One region of the Aequorivita sp. 609 genome, then DNA from elsewhere that is predicted to be linked to it. Evidence: riboswitches for the same ligand, from Rfam matches in the RefSeq annotation. Region 1 holds a riboswitch; the other holds the start of a gene.
What was found. A riboswitch is a leader RNA that binds a small molecule or an ion and turns the genes downstream of it on or off. The one in region 1 is predicted to bind S-adenosylmethionine.

Region 1 (8,276 bases):
AGCCGCCTTCCTTTTTTTGAAACCTTTTAGTATTGGAGGTGATTAAGGCTTCTTTTGCCCTAAACTCAAAACGTCCAACTCGCTCACAGTGTGGGTGGTGATTGCAGCGTCACCTAAGTAACCCCGCAAGAACCGTTTTTAACTCCTCAAGCCGCCTTCCTTTTTTGTCAACCTTATTATTACTGGAGGTGATGAAAGTTTTTTTTTGCCCTAAACTCAAAACTTTCTACTCGCCCACAGTGTGGGTGGTGATTGCAGCGTTACCAAAGTAACCCTGCAAGAACCGTTTTTAACTCCTTAAGCCGCCTTCCTTTTTTTTGAAACCTTTTAGTATTGGAGGTGATTAAGGCTTCTTTTGCCCTAAACTCAAAACGTCCTACTCGCCCACAGTGTGGGTGGTGATTGCAGCGTTACCAAAGTAACCCTGCAAGAACTGTTTTTAACTCCTCAAGCCGACTTCTTTTTTTGAAACCTTTTAGTATTGGAGGTGATTAAAGCTTTTTTTGCTCTAAACTGAAATAACAAATTACCGATTTAATCTTTTAGGACTGTAAAACTGATTTCTACTCATTAATTGTTTCAAGGCTAAATTAATATTGATGTAACCTATAACCTGTAGATTTTAATTACCAATTTTATTTCCACGCTATATTTATTATATTTAATAACCCAAATACACTAATCTCCTCCACAATTTTTAGTTATGATTGAAAATCCTGAAATCGATCTGGCTTGGAACTTCGTCAATTATACCGATAGGAATATTTTTCTGACTGGGAAAGCAGGGACGGGAAAAACTACGTTTCTACATAGATTAAAAACGGGTTCCTTAAAGAGAATGGCAGTTGTAGCACCCACCGGAGTGGCGGCTATCAATGCCGGAGGGGTGACTATTCATTCCTTTTTTCAGTTGCCATTTGGTCCCATCTTGCCCGAGTCTGCAAATGCGCAAAGCAATTCTTTCTCTAAAAAATTCAGTAAAAAGAAAATCAATATTATTAAGTCTTTAGATTTGTTAGTTATCGATGAAGTAAGTATGGTGCGTGCCGATTTACTCGATGGCATAGACCAGGTTTTGCGCAGGTTTAGAGATAGAAGCAAACCCTTTGGTGGCGCCCAGCTTTTGATGATTGGCGACTTGCAACAGCTTTCGCCAGTAATTAAAAACGATGAATGGCAGCTTTTAAAACAATACTACAATACAGGATTTTTCTTTGGAAGCAATTCGTTTCAACAATCGAATGCGCTTACCATTGAATTGAAACACATCTACAGACAGGAAAGTGAGGATTTTATAAAAATATTAAACGAAATTAGAAATAATTCCTTGACTCACGAATCTTCCGAAATACTCAACAAACGGTATATTCCCGATTTTTCTACACAAGACAGCACTGGGTATATTACTTTGACCACCCATAACAATAGAGCTGACAGAATAAATGCTGCAGAATTGAAAAAGCTAAAAGAGAAAAGCTTCATCTACGAAGCAGAAGTAGAAGAAAAGTTTCCCGAATATACCTATCCTACCCATTTAGAGCTGAAGCTAAAGGTTGGGGCGCAAGTTATGTTCGTTAAAAACGACAGCTCTCCGGAAAAGCGTTATTTCAATGGAAAGATTGGTACTGTGGTCGATTTAGACGAAGATGAAGTACTAGTGCGATGCCCCGGGGATGAATTTGATATTGTTACTAGCCCAGAAATATGGAAGAATATTCAATACTCCATAAATCCAGAGACAAAGGAAATAATGGAAGATGAAATTGGTTCATTTACACAAATTCCGCTGCGTTTGGCTTGGGCTATAACTATTCATAAAAGTCAGGGACTCACTTTTGAAAAAGTAATTATCGATGCCCAAGAAGCATTCGCACACGGACAAACCTATGTAGCTTTAAGCCGGTGCAAAACTTTGGAAGGAATCGTTTTAACCGGTCCGTTCTCTCGAAAAAGCATTATCAACAATCTGGAAGTTGCTTCCTTTAGTAAAAATGCCGAAGAGAACCAGCCAGATGCTTCTATTTTAGAAACTTCGCAGATAGCGTATCAACTTAACTTGATTAACGACATTTTCAATTTGCATGGTTTTTTAAATCCGGTTAGTAGAGTTATAGATATCTACTTTAAAAATAAAGGCAGCATCAATGGAAATTTACTCGAACAATTAACCATTTTAAAAGAAAAAGGTGTGACCGAACTTTTAAAGGTTAATACAAACTTCCAAATTCATTTAAAAAACTTAAGTGAACACGAGGCTCCAGAAAGTAATGTTCAGCTACAGGAACGCTTTAAAAAGGCTGTTTTTTATTTTGAAAAGCACTTGCAAGATTTTGTTATACGACCTTTAGCCGATTTAAATTTTACCACAGATAACAAAGCAATTAATGAAGATATTACAAATCAGCTTAATAATTTGGAAGAATTGATAGCTGTAAAACAGTATTGCTTTAAAGGTTTAAAAGATGGTTTCAATACTTCAAAATACCTCGATTTGCGGGCTAAAGCCGCACTACAGGAAGTAGAAAAACCAAAACGCAAAAAATCCGACTTTAACGCTTCAACTGAAAATAATAAATTATTTGAATTACTGCGAGAACTCCGCACCATGTTTTCGGAAGAAGAAGCTATTCCACCCTATCAAGTTTTTACCCAAAAAGCGCTTTATGAAATGTGCGAAGTATTTCCCACAAACGTGAATCAACTGCGACAAATATCCGACATTGGAAAAGTTAGACTTAAAAAATACGGTGCGGCAATCCTGGAAGTAATTAATAATTACTGCGAAGAAAACTCAATAGAGCCAAAAAATGAAATCAAATTGGTTCCTAAAAAAAGTAAAACACAACAAATCTCTTTCAACTTATTCAAATCGGGAATGAGCATTGCCGAAATTGCTAAAGAACGAGGTTTTACCGTAGGAACTATTGAAAGGCATCTCAGCACTTTTCTTGCTACGGGTGAAATTAGAATCACCGAATTAATGCCTGTGGAAAAGTACCTCGAACTCAAAAAAATAATGGAAACCGAAGACTACAAGGGTTTTGGCGATTTAAAAAGCAAAATTGATGATAAATTCACTTATAGCGACTTACGAATGGTTGCCAATGCACTTCAACTCGAGATAGGCACGGAAACCTCAAGCCAATACTTCTAAAGTAAATTAAATAAAATAAGCAATGATTACAGCTAGGATAACTGCTGTCATTTTAGAAAGATTGAATTTATGGTTTTTAGAGCTTTCAAAAAGTATTGTTGTTGAAACGTGTAAAAAGATCCCTATCACAATCGCTGTGATTGGTGTTTCGTATTGATGGAAGAAGTCGTAATGAGTCGAGAGATAGTTCCCTAGAGGCGTCATTAAGGCAAAAAAGAATAGGAATAACAATGTAGTCGTTCTTTTATACCCAGCGGTTATAAAAAAGAAGGATAGAATGATGGCAACAGGCACCTTATGAATAATAATAGCCGTTAATAAATTGTTTTCTTCAGAAATTGGAAAACCTTCCATAAAGGCATGTATGCCTAAACTAATAAAAAGGACCCAAGGAAAATGTTTGTTTTCTGAATGAAGATGAATGTGTCCGTGTTCTGCACCTTTAGAGAAGAACTCTAGAAATAGCTGCAAGAGTATTCCGAGCATTATATATACTCCAATACTTTTAGAATGGTCTTCAAATACGTGTGGTAACAATTCAAAAACTGTTATAGATAAAAGAAATCCACCGCTAAAAGCTAGAAAAACTTCCATATTGCGCATTTCCTTTTTCTTTAAGAAAAGTGCGACTATGTAACCTATTACTACGGCTAAAAAAAGTAAAATATAATTCATTAGTTAAAAATCAGGATTAATCTTTCTGAGGTGTTTTCATCAAATTTATTGAGTTTGTAATCTCCAAAAACTGCTTTTAACGTTACTCCTGCCTTCTCAAAGTAGTCTTGAAAGTCTTCTAATCTTAATGCTTTTACTCTTTCAGTAAAATAATAGTCATCTCCTTCATCATTGAATCGGATATTTTTTATGATATAACCATCTTCAACATATTTTTCAATATCAAATAAAATTCCACCAATTTCTTTTTTTTCTGAAGGAACTAATTTTTTTATAGCTAAATCGACGTTTAAAAAGTCTATAACCCCATATCCATTCGATTTTAATTCAGATTTTATTGCTTTAATTGTTCTTAAGTTATCTTCTTCTTTTTCAAAATAACCAAAACTTGTATAAAGATTAAATACAGCGTCAAACTTTTTGGGATATGGTAAACACATATCGTGGACTTCAAAATGGAGCCTGGGTTTTTCGTATTGTTTAGCATAAGCAATACTTTCTTCAGAAAGATCTACTCCTGTTACATTAAACCCTTGTCGATATAAATATTTTGAATGTCTGCCTTTCCCACAGGCCAGATCTAGAATACTGTCGTTCTCTTTTAATTTTAAATAATTAGTAAGCGTGTTCATAAACAACGCCGCTTCTCTGTGGTCTCTGTCTTTATAGAGAATATGGTAATATGGCGTGTTAAACCAGGAAGCGTACCAATTGTTTTTTTCTTTTTGCATAGTTATCGTTTCGCACTGCTAAAATACTGTATTTTTGCAGTAAAACTGATTATATATTATGGTAAAGAATTTTAAAATGGTAGCTAAGACCCTTTTCGGGATGGAAGAGCTACTGGCTCAGGAACTTCGTCAATTAGGAGCGTCTTCTATTGAATTAGGAACCCGACATGTTTCCTTTGAAGGAGACACTGGCTTTATGTATAAGGCAAACTTATGCTGCCGTACTGCAATTAAAATTCTGAAGCCAATTACAGCCTTTAATATTTTCACAGAAGAAGATTTATACAAAAAAGTTTATGAGATGCCATGGGAAAACTATATGGACGTAAAAGGTTCGTTAGCAGTTAATGCTACTGTTTTTTCAGATGTATTTACACATTCTCAATATATCGCTTTAAAGACCAAAGATGCTATTGTAGATCGTTTTCGAGATAGGGAAGGTGTTAGGCCAGATGTAGATTTAGACCACCCTACCTTACGAATAAATGTACATATTGATCGTAATATCTGTACTATCTCATTAGACAGTTCTGGAGAGTCATTACACAAACGTGGTTATAAAGTAGAAAGTACCCTTGCTCCAATAAATGAAGTTTTAGCTGCAGGTATTTTAATGCTATCTGGTTGGCAAGGGCAGTGTGACTTTTTAGATCCAATGTGTGGGAGTGGAACTATGTTGACTGAAGCTGCAATGATAGCATGTAATATTCCACCTAATCTAAATCGTGAGGAATTTGGTTTTGAAACTTGGCCAGACTTTGATGTAGATTTATATGAGAAAATAGAAGAAGCAGCTCTTAAAAAAGTTCGTGATTTCCCTCATAAAATTTATGGTTTCGATTCTGATCCTGTTGCTGTTCATAAATCTAAGGAGAATATAAAAAGTGCAAATCTTCAAGAATTTATTGAGGTAAGACAACAAGATTTTTTTGAAAGTGAAAAACAGGGAGAAAAGTCGTTGTATATGGTTTTCAACCCGCCTTATGATGAAAGAATATCTGTGAATGATGTTCAGGAGTTTTATAGCTCTATCGGGAATACATTAAAACGTGGCTATCCTGGAACTCAGGCTTGGATGATTACTTCAAATATGGAAGCGCTTAAGTTTGTTGGACTTCGTCCTTCGAGAAAAATTAAGTTGTTCAACGGGAAATTAGAATCCAAACTTGTGCGTTATGAAATGTATGAAGGAAGTAGAAAAGCTTCTAAGCAGTAATTTTTTAGATCAATTTCTTTTTCAGGAAAATCTGACGTCATAAAAATTTAGTTTATTTCTAAGATATCGACTCGGTGATTATTAGAGAAATCGGTTATTGGCTTAGGAATAAGTTGATGATTGGAGTTTCTATTGAATACATTTTGCGACTCACTTCTTTGTTGTAATTGAAAAGTGATTTTTTACTTTACAAGATACTTTATTATATCTGCAACGGCACTTCAAACTGGCTCAACTATTATCTTGGGTTTTGAGTATATAATAAAACACAAAAAATTTATATACGCCGCTATAGCTATGTGTATTATATGAAACTGGTTTCATTGTCTATTGATAAAATCATAATTTATTCTTGTCTTATTTAAAAATAAATTGTATTTATGCAGTATCATTACGAGTTTCTTAATTGAAACAGCAACCTGCCCAAACAGGCGAAGGTGCTAAAACGATGAGCCGGTCCAGGAAAAATATGTTATCCTACACATTTCATTTGTTTTTTGTAATGGTTTAATTTTTTAATTAAATCTATTATGGAACATCTTTTATCAAGCAGAAGAGAGAGAGAACTGAATATCTCAAACTTCTTAGAAGTTTTTGAAAACTTGTCTGATGAAGAACTCATAGACAATTACAAAAGTGCGCATACAGCCAATATTGAGGGCGTACATTTACAAGCTTTACGTTTAATAGCTATTCGTAAAGCAATTATTAGGAGGTTTAATAAAACTCCAAATGATTTCAAAGACACTATTTTAAACATTAATGAAGGCTCTGGAATTCCAAATTTAAGCCTAGAAATAGAAGACCCAAAAATTCAAATCGCCAAGGAGATAAAGAAAAAATTTGCTACACAAACAGATACGGAATCTCAGGTAATTATTCATATCGATTTAGGTCCATATCGCGATGTTCAAAGATTGCGAATTTGGAATAACACTTACCTAAAATGCCATCAGACTGCAAGGAAGTCTAAAATGCTTTTTAGTGAAAATATCGCAGTATATCCTAACTGGTGCTTTGTTAAGCCTGGGACAATTTTCTCGTTCACTTTAATCTTCGAAAATCTTCCTAAAGACTGTCTCGCTTTTGATTTAATTGAAGATATACCAGAAATGGGTGGTTTCTTTTTCAAAGGAATAAGGAGGAACAATTCGAACGTTTATCATTTACGGATGTAGGAAAGTTTAAACGATATATAGCAACCTTAAAAAATACAAGAATTATTAAGGTGAAAGATTACCACCAACTATCACCTCCACAACTTATAATTAATAAATAATATGAATCCCACTAATGTCAATTTAAGCAATTCAAAAATCTCACAACCAATTGATGTGATTTTCTCTTCTATAGAAAAAGATTTTATTGATGTATCAGAAATCATTACACAAGATAGATTTCCTTATTTGTTATGTTTACCTGCTGAGAATGTCGTGGCTTTATTAGATTTCACCAATGTATCACCCTATGAGATTTGGTATTTTGATGAAGAATTTAAATTCTCTGGAAAAGGATTTAGTTTGATTTCGAGTAAAGGTTCTTTTAGAATTCAAACACTTGCTAAGTATATTGTATTGTGGAATAGAGAAAGCCAGTATTATAAAAAGTATGGGGCATTTAAATGTGATGAAATTTGTTTGATGGAATAAACTTGAATTTATGAGAAATAATAATAATACATTGGAAAACAGGCAAGAGTTTTTAGATAACGACCAGATGCCCATCGTCTTTTCAAGTCTAATAATAAATGTAGCCTCGGTCAACAAGAAGTTTGGAACATTGAAAGATTTTATGACAAAGTTTGATTTAAATGGACAGACTAATGGGAAACTATTAGTTGTAGCTGAGATGGTCTCTCCACCTTACAACCTTATACAAATTGTTGAAAATCGGCTTCGCCCTTTGGGTTTTGTAAATAAACGGGATTATGTATTTGCTGATGAAGAGTTAATACATGGTGCTGGAGATACATATTCACCTTACCTTAATCAGCCTCACCCTACTTGTAAAAATATTCCTTGGTTAGGCAGTTTAATAAATGCTGATGGGAACTTCGTCTGGTATAAGGAAAAGGTTGAGAAGGAGGTTCGAGAGGTTGATTTTCCAATCGTTAAATTTAATGTATGGAAAGAAATAGGTGTACAGAAGGCAGAGCAATCTGTATTAAGAAATATCAAAATGAAACATGGGGCTATTCCAGAGTCTAGATTAAAATATATGAAGAAACTGATTGAACTTGACGAAATGGGTCTTATCGAATTGTTTAATACGTACGTTGGGCGAACGCATTTCAGCATTGAAATGCAAAGCGATATAATGCTACTTCAGGATGAGCTATTAAAAAGGGATTTAGATTACAGTGCTATTTACGATGGTAAATCATTCTCGTTTGTTAAGAAGATAAAATTAGATGGGCAAAAAGTAATAACTATATAGAAAACCAAACTTATGAAGCACAAACATCACATAGTATTTTTTACCGGTGCAGGGATTAGTAAAG
Region 2 (8,276 bases), on a different contig from region 1:
CAATTCTTTTAAAAACATTGAAAAGTAAATATCAACACCTGCTGTAAAGGTGCTTTTATAATTGATTCTTTTATCTACAAATGCTGAAATTACATAGAAAGGCTCCTGACCTAAACCTATTACATCACTTTCGTTTATACCAGTTCTAAAAGCAAGATTATATTTGAATTTTTCGGCATAAGTTCTACTAAGGGAATCTTCTTTTTTAATATACTCGGGAAATTCTTTGTAATCTAATTGATAGCTCAAACCTGCGTTTAATGCAAAGGTGTTGGTACTATTATTAGGTGCTTTTAAATTTGCATTACTGTAGTGAATGAGTGTGAAACCTGCGTGGAAACCTAGACCTTTCCAAATATTTTCACGCACAAAATTTCCTTTCAAAAAAGTTGAACTTAGCAAATGGCTTCCGTAGGCACTGTTGTTATAGTTTGTATCGGGGTTAAAAGGATCTGAGGCATAAGCAACTCCTTGTCCTACACGTAACATTAAATATCTGTTTAAAAAATACCAATTAAAATGGCCGTAAACACCTACAGCTTTGCCTAAAAATTCGTTGTGAAGATTTTGATGCGCTAACGTAAACCCCCAGTCTGGATAGTTATATCTACGCTGCCATTCATTAAAACCATAAGTTTTTCGATTAAAAGAAAGTATAAAACCCGTGGGATGACCCGTAATTACATGCTGAATATCGGAATTGTGTTCTAGAATAGTTCCGTAGAAAAAATCCGCTTCTAAGGAAACAGGCTTCAACTCTTTTTCTTGAGAAAAAAATGGAAGACTAATTAAAAGAACAGTAAATTTTAAAAGAAAATGCTTCATATTTTTTTTATCGGCGATAAAGATAAACTAAACTATAAACATTGAATTAGAGCATTTCTTTTCTTTTTCTCGCTTCTACCTTTACCGTTCACCCCTAAGCTTTTACAGAATATTAATTTGAAATAAAATTTAGAATGGTAAATTTTTTAAATCCACATTTCCCCCTGAAATAATAATTCCAATTTTCTTATTCTGAAATCTTTGTCTCTCGCGAAGCAGAGCAGCTAAAGCCACAGCACTAGAAGGTTCTACAACAATTTTTAAACGCTCCCAAATGAGTTTCATTGCTGAAATTATTTCGGTTTCTTCAACTCTGATTATGTCTGCAACCAAATTTTTAATAATAGGAAAATTAACATCCCCAAGAGATGTTTTAAGTCCGTCGGCGATGGTGTTTGTGGTTTTGTTGGACTCTATTTTTCCTGTTTGAAGACTTCGGAAAGCACCATCTACTTCAAAAGGTTCTCCACCAATAGTTTTACGATTCTTTCCGAAATATTTTACTGCAACAGAAGCACCTGCAATTAATCCTCCGCCCCCAACTGGCGCAAACAGATAATCTAAATTCTGATGCGTTTTTAACAATTCTAAAGCTGAAGTCGCATTTCCAAGGATTACATTTTTATCGTTTGAAGGATGGATAAAAGTTGCCGCAGTTTCATTTTGAATCCTCTCGGCTTCCTGCTCTCTGGCCATTGGTGTTGATTCAGATTCTGTGATGATTCCGCCATAACCTTTAACGGCCTCCTTTTTCACTTGGGGTGCGTTTTTAGGCATTACAATATATGCTTTAACTCCCAAGTTTTTTGCAGCTAAGGACAAAGCTTGTGCAAAATTTCCTGATGAATGCGTTACAACTCCTGCCCTTCTCTGAGCTTCAGACAGTTGAAGGATAGCGTTTACGGCACCACGCATTTTAAATGCACCCATTCGCTGAAAATTCTCACATTTGAAATATATTTCAGCACCTGAAACTTCATTTAAAAAAGCGGATTTTAGCACAGGTGTATTGTGAACGTATGGCTTCACACGTTCATAAGCCTCTTCTACTTCACGCTGAGATGGAATCATTTAAATGGAAATTAGATATAACCTAATACAAGTTTAGCTTAACCCTCTAGAATATTTAAATTCTTTCCATTTAACTCAATGCTATAAGTCACTTTTACCGAAGCCTCCATAGTTATTGAAACTGAACAATATTTCTCGAAGCTTAATTTTGCTGCGCGAACTGCTTTAGCTTCATCAATATCACCTTCCAAATAAAGTGTTACGTGAATAGCTTTAAATGGTTTTGCCTCACGAACTTCTTCGCGTTGACCTTCTACTTCCATTTTATAAGAAGTAATTTCTTGTCTTTGTTTTTTTAATATTGAAATAACATCAATGGCACTACATCCCCCAACACCCATTAATAAAAGCTCCATTGGGCTTGCGCCTTTGGAAGGTTCGTCGGTTTTACTATCGATGAAAACGGGAACGCCCGAGGCGCCTTTTGCTTCAAAAAGATAATTGTCGTTTATTCTGTTTAAGGTAACTTTCATGTTTTATATTTTATTTATCGTTTAATTAGAAATGACTTAAGGTTGTAAGACGTAGGAGGTAGGACTAATTTATACAGGATTTTTTTTGTCATAAGCCTTATGTCTTTTAGCGAAGCGGTCTTATGTCTTACGTCTTTTTCAATCTTTATCACTTATTCTCAAAATATCTCCAAAAACACCACGAGCAGTAACAGCTGCACCAGCTCCGGCGCCTTGAATTACAATTGGATTATCACCGTAACTCTCTGTGTATATTTCAAAAATTGAATCGCTTCCTTTTAAAGCACCTAACATGCTATTTTTAGAAACACTTACTAAACTTACATTTAAAAGAGCTCCCGTTTCCTTAGACAAATCGCCGTGCAAATCTGCTACATATCGAAAAACAAAGTCCTTTGGCTGGTTTTTCTTTTTAATTTGAAACGGAACATCCAACTCTTTCAATCTTCCCAAAAACTCTTCTTTTGAAACGTTCCGTAAATCCTTAGGAATTAAATTCTGAATTGTAATATCTTTCAATTCATTGTGCAAATCCAATTCACGCGCCAAGATAAGCAATTTCCTTCCAACGTCATTACCACAAAGGTCTTCCCTCGGGTCAGGCTCAGTATATCCTTTATCAATTGCCGATCTTAAAACTGAACTAAAAGTTCTATCAGACTCTGAAAACGTGTTGAATATATAACTTAAGGAACCAGAAAACACACCTCGAATACGAGTGATATTTTCTCCTGAAAGATGTAATAGTTTAATGGTATCTATCAATGGAAGTCCAGCTCCAACATTTGTTTCATATAAATAATGACGCTTTTTTGCAGTTAACTTTTTTCGAAGTTTTTGGTAAAACTTCAAGTTTAAAGTATTGGCAATCTTATTTGAAGATACCAAGTGAAAACCATTTTCAACAAAGGTTTCATAATTATGCACAAATTCAGCATCAGCCGTGTTATCAACTAAAATCAGATTTTGAAGATTGTGGTTTTTTGCAAAGGAAGTAACATCCTCTACGCAAAATTTTTGTCCAAATTCCTGTTTTTCTTCCAACCAGTTTTCATTTAAACCCTTTTGCTTAATCAAAACTGTTTTTGAATTTGCAACTGCGAAAATATTCAAATCTAAATCGCGCCTTCTAGATATTTCTTCCTTAGAGGATATAATTTGGTCTATTAAATGGCGACCAACATTGCCATGTCCGAAAATGGCAATATTTATTTTCTTCTTTTTTATATTATTTAAATCTATAAGGTTCGACACCTCGTTATCTAATACTTGAGTGCTCATAAATTTTTGTTTTATTAATTTCTTGCTTGTTTTACAGCAAGGCTTCTGAATTAAAGATGGGGTTCAGAATTTCCGCCAATTGTTCGTATTCTATTAAAAAAGCATCGTGTCCGTGAATAGAATTTATTTCAGAAAAATGCACTTTACTTTTTTTAGTTTTTAATAAAGAATACGTCTGTTTTATTTCTTCATTTAAATAAAATCCGTCGCTATCTATTCCAACCAAATGAATATCTCCTTCAATTGTTGAAGCTAATTGTAAAAACTCATCTTCAGATTGTAAACCGCCAGTCATCAATAAATGATTCATCAACTTATAGGCATGTAAATGAAAGCGGTTTTGCAACGTATTACCGTGATGAAGCAACCAACTTTCTACATTATACAATGAAGCAATTTCATTTAAACTTCTATTAAATTTTTGTTTAAGAGACTGTGGAGTTCTGTAAAATGTCATCGCGTGAATGCGTGCATCGTGAACAGGATTTTCTGAATTATTTAATAGTTGCTTTTGCACTCTGCATTGTGCAATTACCCAATCGGTAGCTTTCCAATCGGTAGCAATAGGGATTAACTTCTGAAATAATGCAGGTTTTAAAACTGCCATTTGCCATAAAATACTTCCTCCTAACGAACCTCCGATTCCAGCAAATACTGATGAAATTTTAAGTTGTTCTAATCCGTTTATAAACCAATTAGCAACATCGTAGTTTGTGATGACTTCATAATTTTTAATGAGATAACCGTCGTATCCATTCCCTGGAATATTGAATGAAAGAATGGTGTATTTATTAGTATTTATACATTTTTCAGGACCAATTAAAGCTTTCCACCAACCGTTTTCACCACATACATTACTGTTTCCTGTTAGCGCGTGAGTTACCAAAACAATTGGAGCTGAGCCTAATTCCCTCCCAAAAACCTCATAGGTTAAGGGAAGGTTCTTTAAGCACAAACCGCTTTGTGTGGTGTATTCTTTTATTTTTAGCTGTGTGATTTGAGACATTATCTTAGCTGTAAGAAGATTATTTTTATTTAAACCAATTGCTCTTTAAAAACTTCCTGAAACGCTTGTTCTAAATCAGCTTTTAAATCTTCTATATTTTCCAATCCCACGGAAAGTCTGATTAAATCTTGAGACACCCCAGATGAGGCTTGGTCTACTTCATTTAGTTGTTGGTGAGTGGTACTTGCAGGATGTATAATTAAAGATTTTGTATCGCCAATATTTGCTAAAAGTGAAAAAACTTTTACGCTATCAACTACTTTTTTAGCACTTTCATATCCGCCTTCTACACCAAAAGTTACAAGTCCGCTTTGCCCTTCTGGAAGATACCTTTGAGCTAAATTATAATACTTATTATCTTCCAAACCTGGGTAATTTACCCAAGCTACTTCCTTTCTATTTTGTAACCATTTCGCAAAATTCAGTGCATTTTCACTGTGTTTTTTTATTCTGATTTCTAAGGTTTCTAATCCTTGTAAAATTTGAAAAGCGCTAAACGGACTTAAAGCTGCACCAAAATCGCGAAGACCTTCCAGGCGAACCTTGGCAATAAAAGCAGCTTCTTTTAAAACATCAGCGTAAATCAATCCGTGGTATCCTGCAGATGGCTCAGTAAATTCAGGGAATTTACCATTGGTCCAATCAAAATTCCCAGCGTCGATTATAACCCCTCCGAGAGTTGTCCCGTTTCCGTTTATGTATTTTGTAAGTGAATGGATTACAATGTTTGCTCCGTATTCAATAGGTCGCAATAAGGCTGGGGAAGCAACGGTATTATCAACAATCAACGGGATTTTATTCTCTTTTGCTTCAGCGGCAATAGCTTCTATATCAAGAACATCTAATTTGGGATTTCCAATCGATTCGATAAATATAACTCTCGTATTTTCCTTAACGGCATTTCCAAAATTTTCAGGATTAGAAGCATCTACAAAAGTTGTTGTAATGCCTAACCGCGTTAAAGTAACATTCAGCAAGTTGAAAGTTCCGCCATACAAACTGCTAGATGCTACTATATGATCGCCAGCACGAAGCAGCGTCAACAATGCTGTTGATACAGCAGCTGCACCAGAAGCTGTTGTAACTGCACCAATACCGCCTTCCAAAGCTGCTAATCGTTTTTCCAATACATCGCAAGTTGGGTTGTTAAGACGAGAATAAATATATCCTGCATCGGAGAGATTAAAAAGATTCGCCGCATGGTCTGTATCTCTAAAAACGTAGCTGGAAGTTTGGTAAATTGGGACTGCTCTAGTTCCACCATTTGCGGTTACGTCGTGTCCTGCGTGCAACAAATTTGTTGCGAAATTGTGTTTTGTACTCATTTTTCTAATTTTTTGAGTTAATAAATAGATTAAACCAATCCCGAAATAAATTCGGGACAATAGAAAAATGTTAAAAAGAATAAATGAAAAGCAGCTTCAGAAAAGAAACTGACTTGTCGTTATCTATCATCAATCCTAATAATTCAGGATAGTTGTAGAATGTAGCACCTTCATTCCGGAGAAAGGGTTGCTAAGGCGTCATAGGGTCTATTCCCTCGGCCTTTCTTGATAACATTTCAATAAAAGTTTGAACTTTGTGTGTGCAAATATAGGGTCGGAAAAAATTAATAACCTAATTTTTTGTCAAAAATTTTTAAAACAAATCTTCAGTTCATTTTAATTCTATACTTTTGCAGCAGATAATTTAAGAGGAAAGATTTGACTGATTGCAACCTCCCTAAAAAATGCTAAAGGCAGTGAGAACTTCCCAAGGTCGCGACCCGTCAAATCTTTTTTTAAATAAATGACTTAAGACTATAAAATATAGGACTTTAGGCTATTCACATAAATGTATGTCATAAGCCATTAGGCAAGTCTTAAAACATTTTATTCTAGGTCGTTTTTAATGTTTTTTAAAAATTTAATACAGATTATGGCTTATTTATTTACATCAGAAAGCGTTTCTGAAGGACATCCAGACAAAGTTGCAGATCAAATTAGTGATGCGCTTTTAGATAATTTTTTAGCTTTCGACCCAGAAAGTAAAGTTGCTTGTGAAACCTTAGTTACCACCGGTCAGGTTGTTCTTGCTGGAGAAGTAAAAAGCAATACTTATCTAGATGTACAAACGATTGCCCGTGATGTAATTAATAAAATTGGTTACACTAAAGGCGCGTATCAATTTAGTGGGGATTCATGTGGGGTAATTTCATTAATTCACGAACAATCTCAAGATATTAACCAAGGTGTAGATCGCGAAAATAAAGAGGAACAAGGTGCTGGAGACCAAGGAATGATGTTTGGCTATGCTACCAAAGAAACAGAGAATTATATGCCTTTGGCATTGGATATCTCACACAAAATAATGTATGAATTGGCAGCGCTTAGAAGAGAAGAGGACGAAATAAAGTATTTGCGTCCCGATTCAAAAAGCCAGGTTACAATTGAATACAGCGATGACAATATTCCACAAAAAATTGTTACAATTGTTGTTTCTACACAGCACGACGACTTTGATGAGGACGACAAGGTTATGCTTAAAAAAATTGAAAATGACGTAAAGAAAATTCTTATTCCTCGCGTTAAGAAGCAATTCCCTGAGCACGTTCAAAAATTATTTAACGATGATATTACTTATCATATTAATCCAACTGGAAAATTCGTGATTGGTGGACCACACGGAGATACAGGCTTAACAGGAAGAAAAATAATCGTTGATACTTACGGTGGAAAAGGTGCTCACGGTGGTGGTGCTTTTAGCGGAAAAGACCCAAGTAAAGTTGATAGAAGTGCAGCTTATGCGGCTAGACATATTGCTAAAAACCTTGTTGCTGCAGGTGTAGCTGATGAGATTTTGGTACAGGTAAGTTATGCTATTGGTGTAGTAGAACCTACTTCAATTTTAGTAAACACTTACAACTCTAAAAACGTAAATCTTACTGATGGTGAGATTGCTAAAGAAGTGGCAAAGATTTTTGACATGCGCCCAGCTGCAATTGAAAAAAGATTAAAACTTAGAGAGCCTATTTATTCTGAAACGGCTGCTTATGGACATATGGGAAGAACTCCTCAAACCATCACTAAAACTTTTGAAAGCCCGTACAACGGAAAAGTAGAAAAAGAAGTTGAGCTTTTCACTTGGGAAAAATTGGAATATGTCGATAAAGTAAAAAAAGCTTTTAACATTTAACAAAGTCAGGTTGAGCTCTTCGACTTGGCTCAGGATAAACTAAAGTCGAAACCTATTACATTTATAGTTCTCAATTCTATAAAAATAAAAAAATCCCAAATTCCAATTGAATACTTTGGAATATGGGATTTTTTACTTGGTGCATTTAAGGTTTACATTCCTCCTTTTCTTTCTGGAGTTCTTGGCGTAGGCCACTTTTGTTGCTCGCCAGTTCGTTTATTAATTGGAAGGTTTATTTGCTCTCTAGAGGTAAACTCTGGATCTTCCGAAGCTTTATAAGCCATGATTGCAGCTAGAATAGCATTGTGTTGCACATCGTCAAAAACAATTTTATCGTAGGTATCTAAGTTGGTGTGCCAAGTATAGTTCCAATAACTCCAGCTTAAAGAGCTCAAATTAAAAGCAGGTGCACCCGCAGCTACAAAACTAGCATTGTCTGAACCTCC

Region 2: it holds a riboswitch for S-adenosylmethionine, as region 1 does, so the genes downstream of both, H4O20_RS11985 (O-acetylhomoserine aminocarboxypropyltransferase/cysteine synthase family protein) here and H4O20_RS02450 (hypothetical protein) in region 1, are expected to answer to the same signal.

The regions. Positions count from the first base shown of each region.
Region 1 is NZ_JACJVM010000004.1:72,633-80,908, reverse strand. Features, by position in the region: gene H4O20_RS02470 (helix-turn-helix domain-containing protein) at 704-3,154, shown strand; gene H4O20_RS02465 (ZIP family metal transporter) at 3,161-3,829, opposite strand; gene H4O20_RS02460 (bifunctional 2-polyprenyl-6-hydroxyphenol methylase/3-demethylubiquinol 3-O-methyltransferase UbiG) at 3,829-4,560, opposite strand; gene H4O20_RS02455 (class I SAM-dependent RNA methyltransferase) at 4,619-5,776, shown strand; SAM-I-IV-variant riboswitch at 6,160-6,255, shown strand; gene H4O20_RS02450 (hypothetical protein) at 6,307-6,954, shown strand; gene H4O20_RS02445 (hypothetical protein) at 7,057-7,425, shown strand; gene H4O20_RS02440 (hypothetical protein) at 7,436-8,212, shown strand; gene H4O20_RS02435 (Sir2 family NAD-dependent protein deacetylase) at 8,225-8,276, shown strand, end outside.
Region 2 is NZ_JACJVM010000035.1:40,821-49,096, forward strand. Features, by position in the region: gene H4O20_RS11960 (acyloxyacyl hydrolase) at 1-825, opposite strand, end outside; gene H4O20_RS11965 (pyridoxal-phosphate dependent enzyme) at 955-1,896, opposite strand; gene H4O20_RS11970 (OsmC family protein) at 1,935-2,369, opposite strand; partial or broken gene H4O20_RS11975 (aspartate kinase) at 2,508-3,587, opposite strand; gene H4O20_RS11980 (alpha/beta fold hydrolase) at 3,682-4,656, opposite strand; gene H4O20_RS11985 (O-acetylhomoserine aminocarboxypropyltransferase/cysteine synthase family protein) at 4,686-5,981, opposite strand; SAM riboswitch class I at 6,098-6,216, opposite strand; gene metK (methionine adenosyltransferase) at 6,574-7,830, shown strand; gene H4O20_RS11995 (M20/M25/M40 family metallo-hydrolase) at 7,983-8,276, opposite strand, start outside.